DNA from 3 places in the Peribacillus sp. Aquil_B1 genome. Region 1 is predicted to be linked to each of the others. Evidence: riboswitches for the same ligand, from Rfam matches in the RefSeq annotation. Region 1 holds a riboswitch; each other region holds the start of a gene.
What was found. Region 1 has a riboswitch for preQ1 ahead of queF (preQ(1) synthase). Riboswitches for the same ligand answer to the same signal wherever they lie in the genome.
Positions count from the first base shown of each region.

Region 2: linked by a shared signal. The riboswitch ahead of queC (7-cyano-7-deazaguanine synthase QueC) and the one ahead of queF (preQ(1) synthase) in region 1 are both predicted to bind preQ1.
Region 3: linked by a shared signal. The riboswitch ahead of MPH60_RS02360 (VUT family protein) and the one ahead of queF (preQ(1) synthase) in region 1 are both predicted to bind preQ1.

Region 1 covers NZ_JAKXEE010000004.1:117,437-121,830, forward strand. The annotation lists gene MPH60_RS21880 (BA3454 family stress response protein) at 1-61, opposite strand, end outside; gene MPH60_RS21885 (EamA family transporter) at 186-1,022, opposite strand; PreQ1 riboswitch class I at 1,176-1,221, shown strand; gene queF (preQ(1) synthase) at 1,326-1,826, shown strand; gene MPH60_RS21895 (aspartate kinase) at 2,030-3,376, shown strand; gene MPH60_RS21900 (nitroreductase family protein) at 3,597-4,157, opposite strand.
Region 2 covers NZ_JAKXEE010000001.1:465,663-470,056, reverse strand. The annotation lists gene MPH60_RS02335 (TetR/AcrR family transcriptional regulator) at 42-611, shown strand; gene MPH60_RS02330 (DUF4260 domain-containing protein) at 663-1,010, shown strand; gene queE (7-carboxy-7-deazaguanine synthase QueE) at 1,063-1,791, opposite strand; gene queD (6-carboxytetrahydropterin synthase QueD) at 1,784-2,254, opposite strand; gene queC (7-cyano-7-deazaguanine synthase QueC) at 2,254-2,919, opposite strand; PreQ1 riboswitch class I at 2,975-3,017, opposite strand; gene MPH60_RS02310 (methyl-accepting chemotaxis protein) at 3,203-4,394, shown strand, end outside.
Region 3 covers NZ_JAKXEE010000001.1:471,915-476,308, reverse strand. The annotation lists gene MPH60_RS02380 (DUF421 domain-containing protein) at 1-279, shown strand, start outside; gene MPH60_RS02375 (alpha/beta hydrolase) at 394-1,140, opposite strand; gene MPH60_RS02370 (PadR family transcriptional regulator) at 1,451-1,771, shown strand; gene MPH60_RS02365 (hypothetical protein) at 2,460-2,609, opposite strand; gene MPH60_RS02360 (VUT family protein) at 2,631-3,173, opposite strand; PreQ1 riboswitch class I at 3,224-3,266, opposite strand; gene MPH60_RS02355 (SRPBCC family protein) at 3,528-4,013, shown strand; gene MPH60_RS02350 (SRPBCC domain-containing protein) at 4,039-4,394, shown strand, end outside.

The DNA of each region.
Region 1 (4,394 bases):
CCGTGGCAGAGGATTTTTCAAACATTTCAAAAGCTGTAAAATCTAAAGAATTAATATTCAAAATTATCTGATATTTTTATGGATGTGTCAACACTTTTTTTTACTACCTCATTTCACGGTTAAATAAAAAACGACCTGGCTTTTACAGATGGCAGCCAGGTTGATTTTTTATAAACGAACTATATTCATATTTTAGTTAAAATAATACCGATTAATGCTGCAAGAACACCGGCAATTTGATAGGTTTTTAGTTTTTCCTTGAATAAATAACATCCAGCGAATACGACAACTAAGCAGTTCAGGCTGACGACAGGAAAAATAATGCTTGCGATTCCGGTGTTCAATGCAAAGAAATAACATCCATAGCCTATCATGCTTAAAAAACCTACTAATGAACCGATTTTGACTTCCTTTAGCTTGATTTTTTCTTTTTTAAAGGCCAGAGCCGAAAGAAGATAAAGCATTCCGCCTCCATACATCGATACTAAGATATCAAGGGAGTTTAAATGAAGACGTGTTGATGTCGTCATTAGAATTCCGAGCACACCAAATGATAAGATGGAGAGTAATGTGTGCATGATCCAAGGGACATATTGATGGTTACCTTTGGCGTTAGGTGTATACTGGATGACTAATGTAGCGAGAAACATGCAGACTATTCCACTCCACTGCAAGGAAGAAATATGTTCGTGAAAAATTAAAGCTGCACAGAGTATGGGGAATATTGCATTCGCTGCGATTAATGGTGATGTCAAGCTTGCCGGCCCTTTTTCAAAGGCGCTTGCCATCTGGATGTTACCATTAGCGTTCAGTACACCAATTGCTGCACCAAGCATGATGGACAGCCAGTTCAGTTGCAAACCATCCATAAATACTCCATAAACAATGGACAAAATAAAAGCTGAAAAATAAAAGAAAAATTGGATATGTATCTTGGAATAGCCTTTTCCGCTGCTCCATTTGAAAATGCTGTTATTGATTCCGAAACATAAGCTGGTGATGAGTGCTGCAAAAATCCACATGTGTATATTCTCTTCTTTCTAATAGGTTGTACTGCTTTTTTCATTTTAAACTGAAAATATAAACGAATCAAACCCAATTTAAGAGAGTTGCATTGACAGATTGACTATTTTTTTTTATATTTACTAAGACAATTTTAAAATATTTCCCGATAAACGGGAGAGGTTCATAGCATCACCCTCTTAAAAAAACTATGGCTTTGATATTTTTCGCGAATCAACCATATCTTTGAGGAGATATGGTTTTTGTTATATAGAGGCCCATTTTATGAATCTCCCTGAAACGTGGGATTAGGAGGACTTTTCATGTCTGGAAGAAAAGAAGAAGAATTAAAAAAAGATATCACACTGCTTGGGAATCAAGGAACAAAATATACATTTGACTATGCGCCTGAAATCCTTGAGTCATTCGATAACAAGCATCCGAACCGGGATTATTTCGTCAAATTCAATTGCCCGGAATTCACTAGCTTATGTCCGATAACGGGCCAGCCGGACTTTGCTACCATTTACATCAGCTATATTCCCAGTGTGAAAATGGTGGAGAGCAAGTCTTTGAAACTTTATTTATTCAGCTTCCGCAATCACGGTGATTTCCATGAAGACTGCATGAACATCATCATGAATGATTTAATCGAATTGATGGATCCTAAATATATTGAAGTCTGGGGCAAGTTTACACCTAGGGGCGGAATTTCCATCGACCCTTACACGAATTATGGAAAACCAGGTACGAAGTATGAGGAAATGGCGGATTACCGCTTGATGAACCATGACTTATACCCGGAAACCGTGGATAATCGCTAAAGAAAGGGAGAGACAATGGGCATATGCCCGTTGTCTTTTTCTTTGTTTTAGCCATTCTTGATCAGCCTTCATGATGATTTGTCCTTTTTAAAAATACAAATGTCCTTCTATAATGGAATTTCCACTTGATTGTTTCGAGAAAAAGCGTAATAATAGGGAGAGTTGATTTTGACAGAATATTTACGAAAATAGGGGATGTCTAGATGAAAGTTGCAAAGTTTGGTGGAAGTTCACTTGCGTCAGGTGAACAGTTGAGGAAGGTATTCGAAATTGTGGTTTCTGATCCAGAGAGAAAGATTGTAGTCGTTTCGGCTCCAGGGAAACGCAATTCCGATGATATAAAGGTGACGGATTTATTGATTGAAGCTGCGGAACAGCAGCTGCGCGGGGATAACGGAGAGCATTTGATAGAAGATGTCGTATCCCGCTATGCGAGCATTGCTGAAGAGCTGGATATATCGGAGAGTGTCATCACTGGGATTCATGAAAATTTAATGGCACTGCTGCATGCAGACCAAACTAATCCGAAGCGCTATCTGGATGCCTTGAAGGCCAGCGGCGAGGATAATAATGCGAAGCTGGTCGCAGGCTATTTCCAAAGCCGTGGTGTAGAGGCGCAGTATATAAATCCAAAGAAGGCCGGCTTGATCGTAACGGATGAAGGTGGATTTACCAAGGTGCTGCCAGAGTCTTATGATCGGTTATATGCTCTGCGTGATGAGCCTGGAATCGTAGTATTCCCAGGGTTCTTCGGTTATACGTTAGATGGTGATGTGTTAACTTTCTCAAGAAGCGGGTCCGATATTACTGGTTCGATTCTTGCGAATGGGGTCAAAGCTGATTTGTATGAGAACTTTACGGACGTTGATGCCGTTTACGCGGTGAATCCAAATGTGGTTTCCAATCCGAAGGGAATCCGGGAATTAACCTATCGTGAGATGCGTGAGCTTTCTTATGCAGGTTTCTCGGTATTTCATGATGAGGCGCTTATTCCGGCATTCCGTGCGGGAATACCTGTGCATATCCAGAATACGAACAATCCGGCGGCACAAGGGACCCGCATTGTGAGTACACGGGATAATACGAACGGGCCCGTTATTGGGATTGCGAGTGATAAAGGATTTTGCAGCATTTACATTAGCAAATATTTGATGAACCGAGAAGTTGGTTTTGGCCGGAAACTGCTGCACATCCTTGAAGATTATGGAGTTTCATATGAGCATATTCCATCAGGCATCGATGATGTGACGCTAATTCTAAGGCAGGACCAGATGAAAGGTGAAGCCGAGAAGAAAATCATTTCCCGAATCAAGAAAGAGCTTCATGCCGATGAAGTGAATGTGGAGCATGATCTTGCCTTGATCATGGTTGTAGGGGAAGGAATGCGTCATAATGTCGGTACAACGGCAAGAGCGTCAAAAGCCTTGGCCGAAGCTAAGGTGAATATTGAGATGATCAACCAGGGCTCTTCGGAGGTAAGCATGATGTTCGGTGTGAAAGGGCATAACGAAGAGACGGCAATTCAGGCGTTATATCACGAGTTCTTTTGAGTATCGGCGTACAGGGACCTCGTTGAAATGAAAGGCACCCCATTGTTAGACATCATTTAACAAGGGAGGTGCAGTTTTCCTCTAAAAAAGAATAATTTATATAATCATCTTTCAGGCATTATGATAACCGGAATGCAACATTTCCCCGCTAATCATTGTGTTTCTCATAAAATATAAAAGGAAAGCCTCCAATTTTCTATTTGGAGGCTTTCCTTTTATGTTAGTCCATAATGGTCAGGAGTTGATTGATCGCGTTCCTTGGACGCGGGGCAGGGATCATATCCGGATAGCCAACGTGAAGGCTGCCGACGATCTTCTCGCCAGGTTTCACGCCTAAAGCTTCACGAAACTCGATGCTGTGTATCATGCCGTATGTTTCCCATATCATCCCGATTCCCTGTTCCCAGGAAAGCAGGCTGAAATTCTGGATCAAGGCACTTGTAGCCGCATAATCTTCTTCACGTGTCAGGGGATTCGGATTCTCTTCCATGATCACTGCGACAAACATCGGTACACCTATAAGTTTATTATATCCTCGCTGTCCGGCTGCTTTTTTCTTTTCAGGGTCCTTCTCTTTGCCTTCCATGAATGCACGGGTTGCTTCTGCGAGTTTTAAGCGGCTATCACCTTGCACTAAGACGAAGCGCCAAGGTTGGGTCATTTTATGGTTCGGTGCCCATGTTGAAGTTTCCAATAATGATTGGATGGTATTGATAGGAACAGGAATGTCCTTAAATCGTTTGATGCTGCGCCGTTCTTTAATGATATCTTCTAGTTTCATGATCATCCTGCTCCTTTATTCATATATGTAAGTTTATAGTTGAAAAAAAATAATCCCCGGCTGCCTAATATGCTTCCAACGTGAATAAATTACTTGAATAAAGAGGGGGCAATATTCTAGTGACTTGCATTCGCTAATGAGCATATAATTTTACTAGGCACAGAGAAGCCGGGGCGACATTGTATCTATGTACAATATCAAAAGGGTACGATAAGAGAATATCGTAATTGCTTATCA
Region 2 (4,394 bases), on a different contig from region 1:
ATCCTAATTAACCAGTGGTCAATAAATAAGGAGGTGACGAGATGTCGCCAAGGAAATCGGCAGGTAAAGAGTTATCCAGGGAAATGGTGTTGAATGAAGCTAGAAGCCTTTTTGCAACGTTAGGGTATTCGAATGTCTCAATGAGGCAATTGGCTAAATCATTGGATTGCAGCCATGGAGCCATTTATTATCATTTTAAAAATAAGGCGGAAATATTTTATAGTTTGGTAAAAACGGATTTTTCCGTATTGAATCATTTAATCGATGAGATCATCATGTCGGAAAATGATCCTTCTGTAAAAATGGAAAAGATTTTATTGTGCTTCTTGGAGTTCGGTTTAACCCAACAAAATCATTATTCCATCATGTTTTTATCGAAGGAAAAGGAAATTCAGCAATTACTTCAATTTGATTCTAATAAAACCTATGAAAAGCTAATCCAGTCCCTGACGGACCTAACGGACAATAAATTGAATCCTGCATCCATATGGTCGATTTTTCTTTCTCTTCACGGGTTCATAACTTTTTATATTAATTCTGAGCTAACTTATCAAGATGTAAAAGGCTTAGCTTATTTTCATGTAAAAAATATCATTAGGAACATCATATAATTCTTTTGAATATTATTGACCATTGGTCAAATAGACTTTGGAGGTTTTAATATGGTAAAGAAATTCATTCATATTGAAGGACTCATGGTCCTTTTAACAGTGATTTACATCTATTCGTCATATGAATTCAGCTGGTGGATTTTCCTTCTACTGATTTTATCGCCTGATGTTTCCATGCTGGCCTATCTGATCAATGATCGGATTGGAGCAAAGGTTTATAACGTATTTCATACTTATACCCTGTCCATTTTCATGATTTTGCTAGCCATTTTTCTAAAGTCGGATGCATGGATGCTGATTGGTTTGATTTGGACCGCGCATATTGGAATGGATCGCTTATTTGGATATGGTCTTAAATACACATCATCCTTCAAAGCTACACACATTCAAAGGTTGTAATAAGCTTAAAAGGCAGTGTGATTACACTTCACACTGCCTCCGTCTCTTTTGTTTATACGCCCCTCTTGTTTCCCCATATATAGGTATGCAGCTGGGGCAGCACTTTCACATCATTCAATTCATCATCCGCTATCACTTTATCAATTAACTCTTCGTACTTCTTTAAAAGACCGCTGATCAATTGAAGATCATCCGCCGTCCTGCTGTCGTCATTGCCGACCTGCAGATAAAAAGGAATTTCCGGGTAACGACCATGTACATGTTTGGCATATTGATAATCTTCCTCGTTAAAGACGACGATCTTCAATGAGACATGGTTTTCAGGATTTCGATTATCAAGGTTCGAGATGATTTGGTCGAGCACCGTAAAGTCCGTGTTCATTCCAGAGCTCGGCGGCTTAGGTGAAATCGTCAGTTCATCAATATCGAGAAACCAATCCTGCCATCGGCTCCCTTGGGTTTCGACACCTATTTTCATTTTATTTTCATGTAAGATCGCTATCAAGCCGTTTAAGTTTTTCAGCAGAGCCGGGTTTCCTCCTGATATCGTCACGAAGGAAAAACCTGAACCCCCAATACGCTTCAGCTCATCCCATATTTCGCTAGCAGTCATCTGGACGGTATCTTCCTTACCGGTGCCATCCCAAGTAAATGCGGAATCACACCAGGCACATGAATAATCGCAGCCTGCCGTCCGAACGAACATGGTTTTTTGGCCTATGACCATTCCCTCTCCTTGGATGGTCGGCCCGAAGATTTCCATAACCGGGAGTTTACTCACTTTCCATCCACTCCCGTCTGGCTTCGGCATAGCTTGTCGGCGTTTCGTACAGTCGAACAAACTCGACTCTAGCACCCTCATATTCTTTTAATGAAAGGGATTCGGCCATTTTTTCGTAAATCCAGACAACCATATTTTCAGCCGTTGTATTCATGAGCGGCAGGGTTTCATTCAAATAGCGGTGATCCAGGTGGATTTCAATTTCATTTTTCCATATATCCTTGATGTCCCCAAAATCTATCATCAACCCGCGTGAATCTGTATACCCGCTTAATCCGAAAATGACCTTATACGTGTGGCCATGCAGGTTCTTGCATTTCCCTTCATAATCATGCAGATGGTGTGCCGCATCGAAGGTGAATTCCTTACTCACGAGAACCCTCTTGTTTGTATACTTCAATTGGCTGCGCTGAATATCTTCATCTATTTTTTGGAGTTTATCCACTATAGTAAAACCGTACATCATGAAAGCACCTTCCGTCTGCTTACATAATCATCAAGTCCTTTTTTCCGCAGTATACATGCCGGACAATCTCCACAGCCGTCGGAGATGATTCCGTTATAGCAAGTCAGGGTCTTTTCGCGGACAAAGTCGAACGCGCCTAGCTGGTCCGCTAGCTCCCATGTTTCCTCTTTATTAAGCCACATTAGCGGCGTATCAATCACGAATGACTGGTCCATCGACAAGTTCAAGGTCACATTCAATGATTTAATGAATACATCGCGGCAGTCCGGATATCCGCTGAAATCCGTTTCACAGACACCTGTGACAATATGTTTAGCTCCAATCTGACTCGCCAGCACTCCGGCAAACGAAAGGAACAGCAAATTCCTCCCTGGTACGAACGTCGACGGCAATTCCCCTTCTTCTCCGTCCGCCACCGCAATATCACTTCTCGTCAGCGCATTTGGTGCCAGTTGGTTCAGCAGCGACATGTCAAGGATATGATGGTTTATGCCCAATTCCTTGGCAATGTTTTGAGCACATTCGATTTCCAAGCTATGCCGCTGATTATAATCAAACGTCACCGCTTCCACTTCCTCAAATCTCTCCATCGCCCAGAACAAGCACGTCGTACTGTCCTGACCTCCGCTAAACACAACCACTGCCTTTTCTTTCTTCTTCATTTCTATAAAACTCCTTTTTACGGAAAAAAACAGCACCCTAAGAATAGAGCACTGTTTCTCCTTAGTTTTTTTGAGAGGGTAGCTAGAACCTCTTCCGCCTTAACGCGGAATATTATATTTTTCCAAGTCAATAGTAACTTGAAAACGATAAGAAATCAAGATGTTTATATTAAGAGAACATTAGATCTGATGGAAAATTTGGTTAACTTTTCTTTGCTTAAATCTCCTTTTATTTATCCGATAAAACAGTGTGAATAAAATATCGATAAAGGGGTCCAATAATTTGAAAAGCATTAAAGCAAAGGTATTGGTGGCATTTTCACTCATCATATCTTTATGTGTCATCTTAGGAGCATTCAATATCTATAGCAGCAACAAGTCACTGGTATATTCCCAGGATATCATCGAAAAGGAACTTCCGCTTCTTATCCAAGACGAAAAGCTGCTATACAATCTAGCACAAAGAACCGCATACGCCCGAGCCTATATTCTTTATGGAGACGAGAGCTATAAAGAAGGGTTCTTACAATATACGGAAGAAAGCCAGGTCATCCAGGAGGACCTCCTTGCCTTAAGCGATTCTGATAAAGCGAACGAATTGATCGAGAAAAGCGTGGATTGGAGGACGATGATTGTAGACCGGGTGTTTCCACAATATGAAAACGGAAATGAAGAACGCGCTAAAGAGATACTTAAAAATGAGGTGGCGCCAATAAGCAATGAAGTTATGGAGGGTTTCAAGGAGCTTGCTTCGGAACGGGAGGAATTGATTGTCGCTTCAGGTGAAACCGTCATCGCCAGCGGGAAATCGGTTAAGACGACAAGTATCATCATATCCATTGCGGCAGTCCTTATCGGCCTAGTCCTTGCGGTTGTTACTGCCAACCTCATTATCACCCCCCTCCTTAAAATCAGGGATAGGATGAAAATGGTGGCTGCAGGAGAGCTGAATCATGAGCCCCTGGAGCAAAAGTCAAATGATGAAATGGGCGAACTAACGGTATCCGCCAATCAAATGCAGAAAGACCTTCGTGATACGATCGAAAAAATGCTCATTGTATCGCACTCCGTATCCAACCAAAGCGAAGATCTGACTCATTCAGCAAATGAAGTGCAACAGGGCAGCAAACAGATAGCGAGTACGATGTATGAACTTTCGGAAGGTTCGGAGTCACAAGCCAACCGGGCATCTGAAATGGTTCGCATCATGGATGATTTCACCAGCAGGATTAAGCTTGCCCACCTAGAAGGGGTGGATGTAGCTAAAAGTTCAACCGAAATCCTTTCCTTGACCAAGGAGGGTACCACTTTAATGCGCAGTTCGGTCCAACAGATGCAAAGTATTGATGGCATTGTCAAAAATGCCGTAGAGCAAGTGAAGGGGCTCGATTCTCAATCACAGCAAATTTCGCAGCTTGTGCAGGTCATCAAGGATATATCCAATCAAACCAATCTATTGGCGTTGAATGCAGCCA
Region 3 (4,394 bases), on a different contig from region 1:
CTCGCACTATGGGAACCGAGTGGTACCATTTCATTGTTCTTATATCCTCAATATGAAGCTGTCACCCCAGCAGATATGCACCTAGCAACAAATGCCTTCGCTTTTCCTAAAACGATTATTAAAGAAGGGAAGATCGATTCTAAAGAATTAAATCGGGGCGGCAAAGACGAAGCATGGCTTAAAAACAGAATCAAAATAACATATAATGCCGATGTGAACGATATTTTATTGGCTACTCTTGATAATAACGATAACTTAAAGGTCTTTTTCTACAAATAGATGCAAAAACACTTTTCAGCCAAAAATAAAATCCCCTCAAGCATTATGTAAAGCCTACATATGAATGCAGGCATTTTACACGTTTAACTTAAAGGGGATTTACAAACTCGCTTATTATTCCGACCAGTTCAGTGTATTTAAGAACTTATACACATCTTCATACACCTGCTCACGTTCCTTACCCAATGTGATAATATGGCCTGAATTTTCATACCATATCAAGTGTTTATGCTGCGTATCGACTTCATTGAAAATCGCTGTCGCACTCTCCGTATAATCGGGATCATCCAAGCGCCCTTGTAAAACAAGAGTTGGTGATGTGATTAAATCTAAATTTTCACCTGTCTCATTTATAATATTCAGCACATCTTTTAGTTGAGGCATAGGCTCTTCTTCCAGCAGCTTCACTTCAGCAGCAATTTGGTCTGCGTCTTTGCCCTCAAACTTCTTATAAGCCTGTGCATAATTGAGCAAGCGGTTCTTTTGTCGTTCGATACTTTTCCCTTGCGTCGGAGCGCACATAGAAACTACCCCTTTTACAGGCAATTCAATTCCCACTTTTAATGAGAAAACTCCTCCTAAAGAAATTCCTACAACTGCAATTTCCTCATAGCCTTCTTCTTTAAGGAATTTATAGCCATTAACTACATCTTCCCACCATTCCTTTGGACCAGTCTGAACTAATTCCTCACCAGACACTCCATGCCCTCTATAAAGAGGTCCGTGGCAAGTATAGTCAAGATCATTCAAGTATTTCCCTAATTTCTTCATATCTCCTGTACTTCCGGTAAACCCGTGAAGTAAAAGAACAGCTCTCTTTCCACCAATATATGTGAATGGCTCAGGTGCTTTCACTTTCATCTATCTAGGACCTTCTTTCTTTGCTCTTGTTGATAAATAGAATCTAAATGATTTTCAAAAAAAAATCAATTAATACCCCTTGAGTAGGGAATCTTCTATCCTATTCCGTATTTTCATTAAAACAATTAAATCATGTATATAATATCCTTACCACACTCTTCACAACTCATCCGTTCCGAAGCACATTTTACTATGATTAAATTTATTTAGCAATCGTCATTTAACCATTTTTTTTAAGAAAAGTAAAATGCACCTTGTGATACGATGTACAACGTATTACACTTTAAAAATGAAAAGGAGGAGAATTTATTTGGATAAAGAATTAATGAAGGGAAGCATTGACCTCCTTTTGCTTTCACTTCTTTCACAAAAAAAGCTATACGGCTATGAAATCACGAAGATCTTGAAGGAAATGAGCATGGGCAAATATCAAATTAGTGAGGGCACCCTCTACCCCGCCCTTAAACGGTTAGAAAAAAAAGAATTCATAAAAGGCCATTGGAAAGAGTCCGAGTCAGGCCGCAGGAAATATTATCATGTCACCGAAAATGGACAAACCGAACTAGAGCGGAAACGAGAATGCTTTTTCACCCTCGAAAAATTAGTTCGAAAAAGCACAGAGCTATTCTAAACAAAATACAAAGCTTCCTAGCCCCAATAGAACGGTGCAGGAAGCTTTTTTTATGTTTTACTCGTGAGTTTGGGCGGCACTCTTAATTTAGTACTGTTTAATCGTGAAATTCGGGCTGCTCTCTTGATTTCGCACTAGTTTACTCGTAAGTTTTGCACTTTTACTCGTGAATTCATGCTGAACTCTTGATTTTGCACCGTTTACTCGTGAATTTCGTACTTTTACTCGTGAATTTCGTACTTTTACTCGTGAATTTCGTACTTTTACTCGTGAATTTTGCTGTTTTACTCGTGAGTTTTGCTGTTTTACTCGTGAGTTTGGGCTGTTTACTCGTGAATTCATCCTGAACTCTTGATTTGGCACCGTTTACTCGTTAATTTCGCACTTTTACTCGTGAATTCATGCTGAACTCTTGATTTAGCACCGTTTACTCGTGAGTTTGGGCTGTTTACTCGTGAATTCATGCTGAACTCATGATTTCGCACCGTTTACTCGTGAATTTCGTACTTTTACTCGTGAGTTTTGCACTTTTACTCGTGAGTTTAGGCTATTTACTCGTGAATTTTGCTGTTTTACTCGTGAATTCGGGCTGCTCTCTTGATTTCGCACCGTTTACTCGTGAATGTGCACTGCACCCATGATTTTGCTCGTTTTCTGGTGAGTTACTCTGTTCACGCAAAAAAAGGACCTAATTTGGTCCTTTTTTGTCTATTCCTTTATGCTTACGATAATTGGCGCAGGAGAGCTTCATACATTCTCCTTGAACATGCGGGCCGTATTTTTCACGAAACGCCTCGAGACAATAGCATTTATCTTTTTCTTTTTTTGTTCCATCCATGTAGTGCATCCCTCCTGGCATTTAACTGGAGACTACACGTTTCTCCAGTTCTACGTTGATTCGTCCCAAAAGTACGGCACCTATTGACTGAATGATGGTTTTCACGATGATTTGGCCGATGACCGCAGCGGGTACTGCTTCCCATGGTAATATATTGGCACCCAATGGACTTAGACCAATCACGACAAATATTACCGAATCGAAAAACCCTCCAACGATCCCGCTGTAAAACACCCTCCAACTCATCGGGAGCTTTAATCGGGTATAGATTTCCGTGTCCGCTGTTTCTGCGACCACGAACGATAATGCGGAAGCAAATACAATCAATAACGTATCTCCTAATAAAAATGATACACACGCAGATAGAATAAGTGCAGTGACGATACATATATAGGTCTTTGTGCGGCCGAATTTATTCTGAACCAGATCTCGAAAGATGAAGGTTCCCCCAATTAGCAATGTACCCATCGGAATGATGAACATGCCAAAATGTAATGGCGCAAAAGCTGCTGTAACCACATTCGCCGTGATGATGGATACCAAATACAATAAAATTCTTAACATTTCTTACTTCTCCTTATACAGAAAAAACAGCACCCTAAGAAAGAGCACTGTTCTCCTTAGTTTTTTTGAGAGGGTAGCTAGAACCTCTTCCGCCCGAGCGGATTATCATTTTCCTTATTTATCGTAGCTTGAAAACGATTGGAAATCAAGAAGTTTCCATATGGTCAATTTTAGTATGTATTTGCGTATATCGTTTGGTATTAGCCATGCACTTCAAATCTACTTCAATGCAATGACTTTGCCGATTTCTGTCGTAGAAAACCGCTTGACCGGTGGTATATGAAAAGCGGACAATCATTGGTAGAGAGATGCTGCGAACTTGATATGAGGTATAAAACGCAAGGAGGAAATAGAATGATGGAAAAAACTACGTTTGTTTATCCTATTTATATCGCAACCACACCAGAGAAGCTTTGGGAAGCCCTGACGAGTGGTGAAGTCACGAAGGAATACCACTTCGGATTGCAAGTACAGTCTGACTGGCAAGAAGGATCAAGCGTTAAATATTTACTCGAAGATGGGCGGATTACTGATCATGGGAATGTACTTAAGTGTGAGCCGCTAAACCTGCTCTCGTTTACATGGAACATGGCAGGAGACGAAACACCTCGCGAGCAGCCTACCCAGGTCACTTTTGAATTACAGAAAATGGATGATTCGACTGTAAAGTTAACCGTTAGGCATGAGGAGCTTTTGGAGACAGATTTCGTATATGATGACAATACCTTTGAAGGCTTGAATAATGGATGGCCAGCTATACTGAGTAACCTGAAGAGCTTGCTTGAAACTGGACAGACTCTGCCGCCAATATCAGTAGATTGGGAAAATGGAAAACAATAAAAACAAATCGAAAGAGAGTGGAAGTATGGATACCCAAATAATTACGAAATTTAAGATAATCAAGCCAGCTAATGAAGTATTTGAAGCCATAGTGAACCCTGAAAAAATCGGGAATTTCTGGTTCTCATCCAGTTCAGAAAGATGGGAACAAGGCAGGACACTTACATTGAGATACAACGAATACGATGCTGAGGTGGTTATTAATGTAGTGGAAGTCGAGGAAAACAGGAAAATCGTGTTTGCGTGGGGCGGAAATAATCAAGAAACGATTGTTACCATTACACTAAAAGCGTTGGATAATACGAGTACAATTATTGAAGTAAACGAATCAGGATTGAGTGAAGACGACCCTGAAATAATAAACAAAATGATCGGACAAAA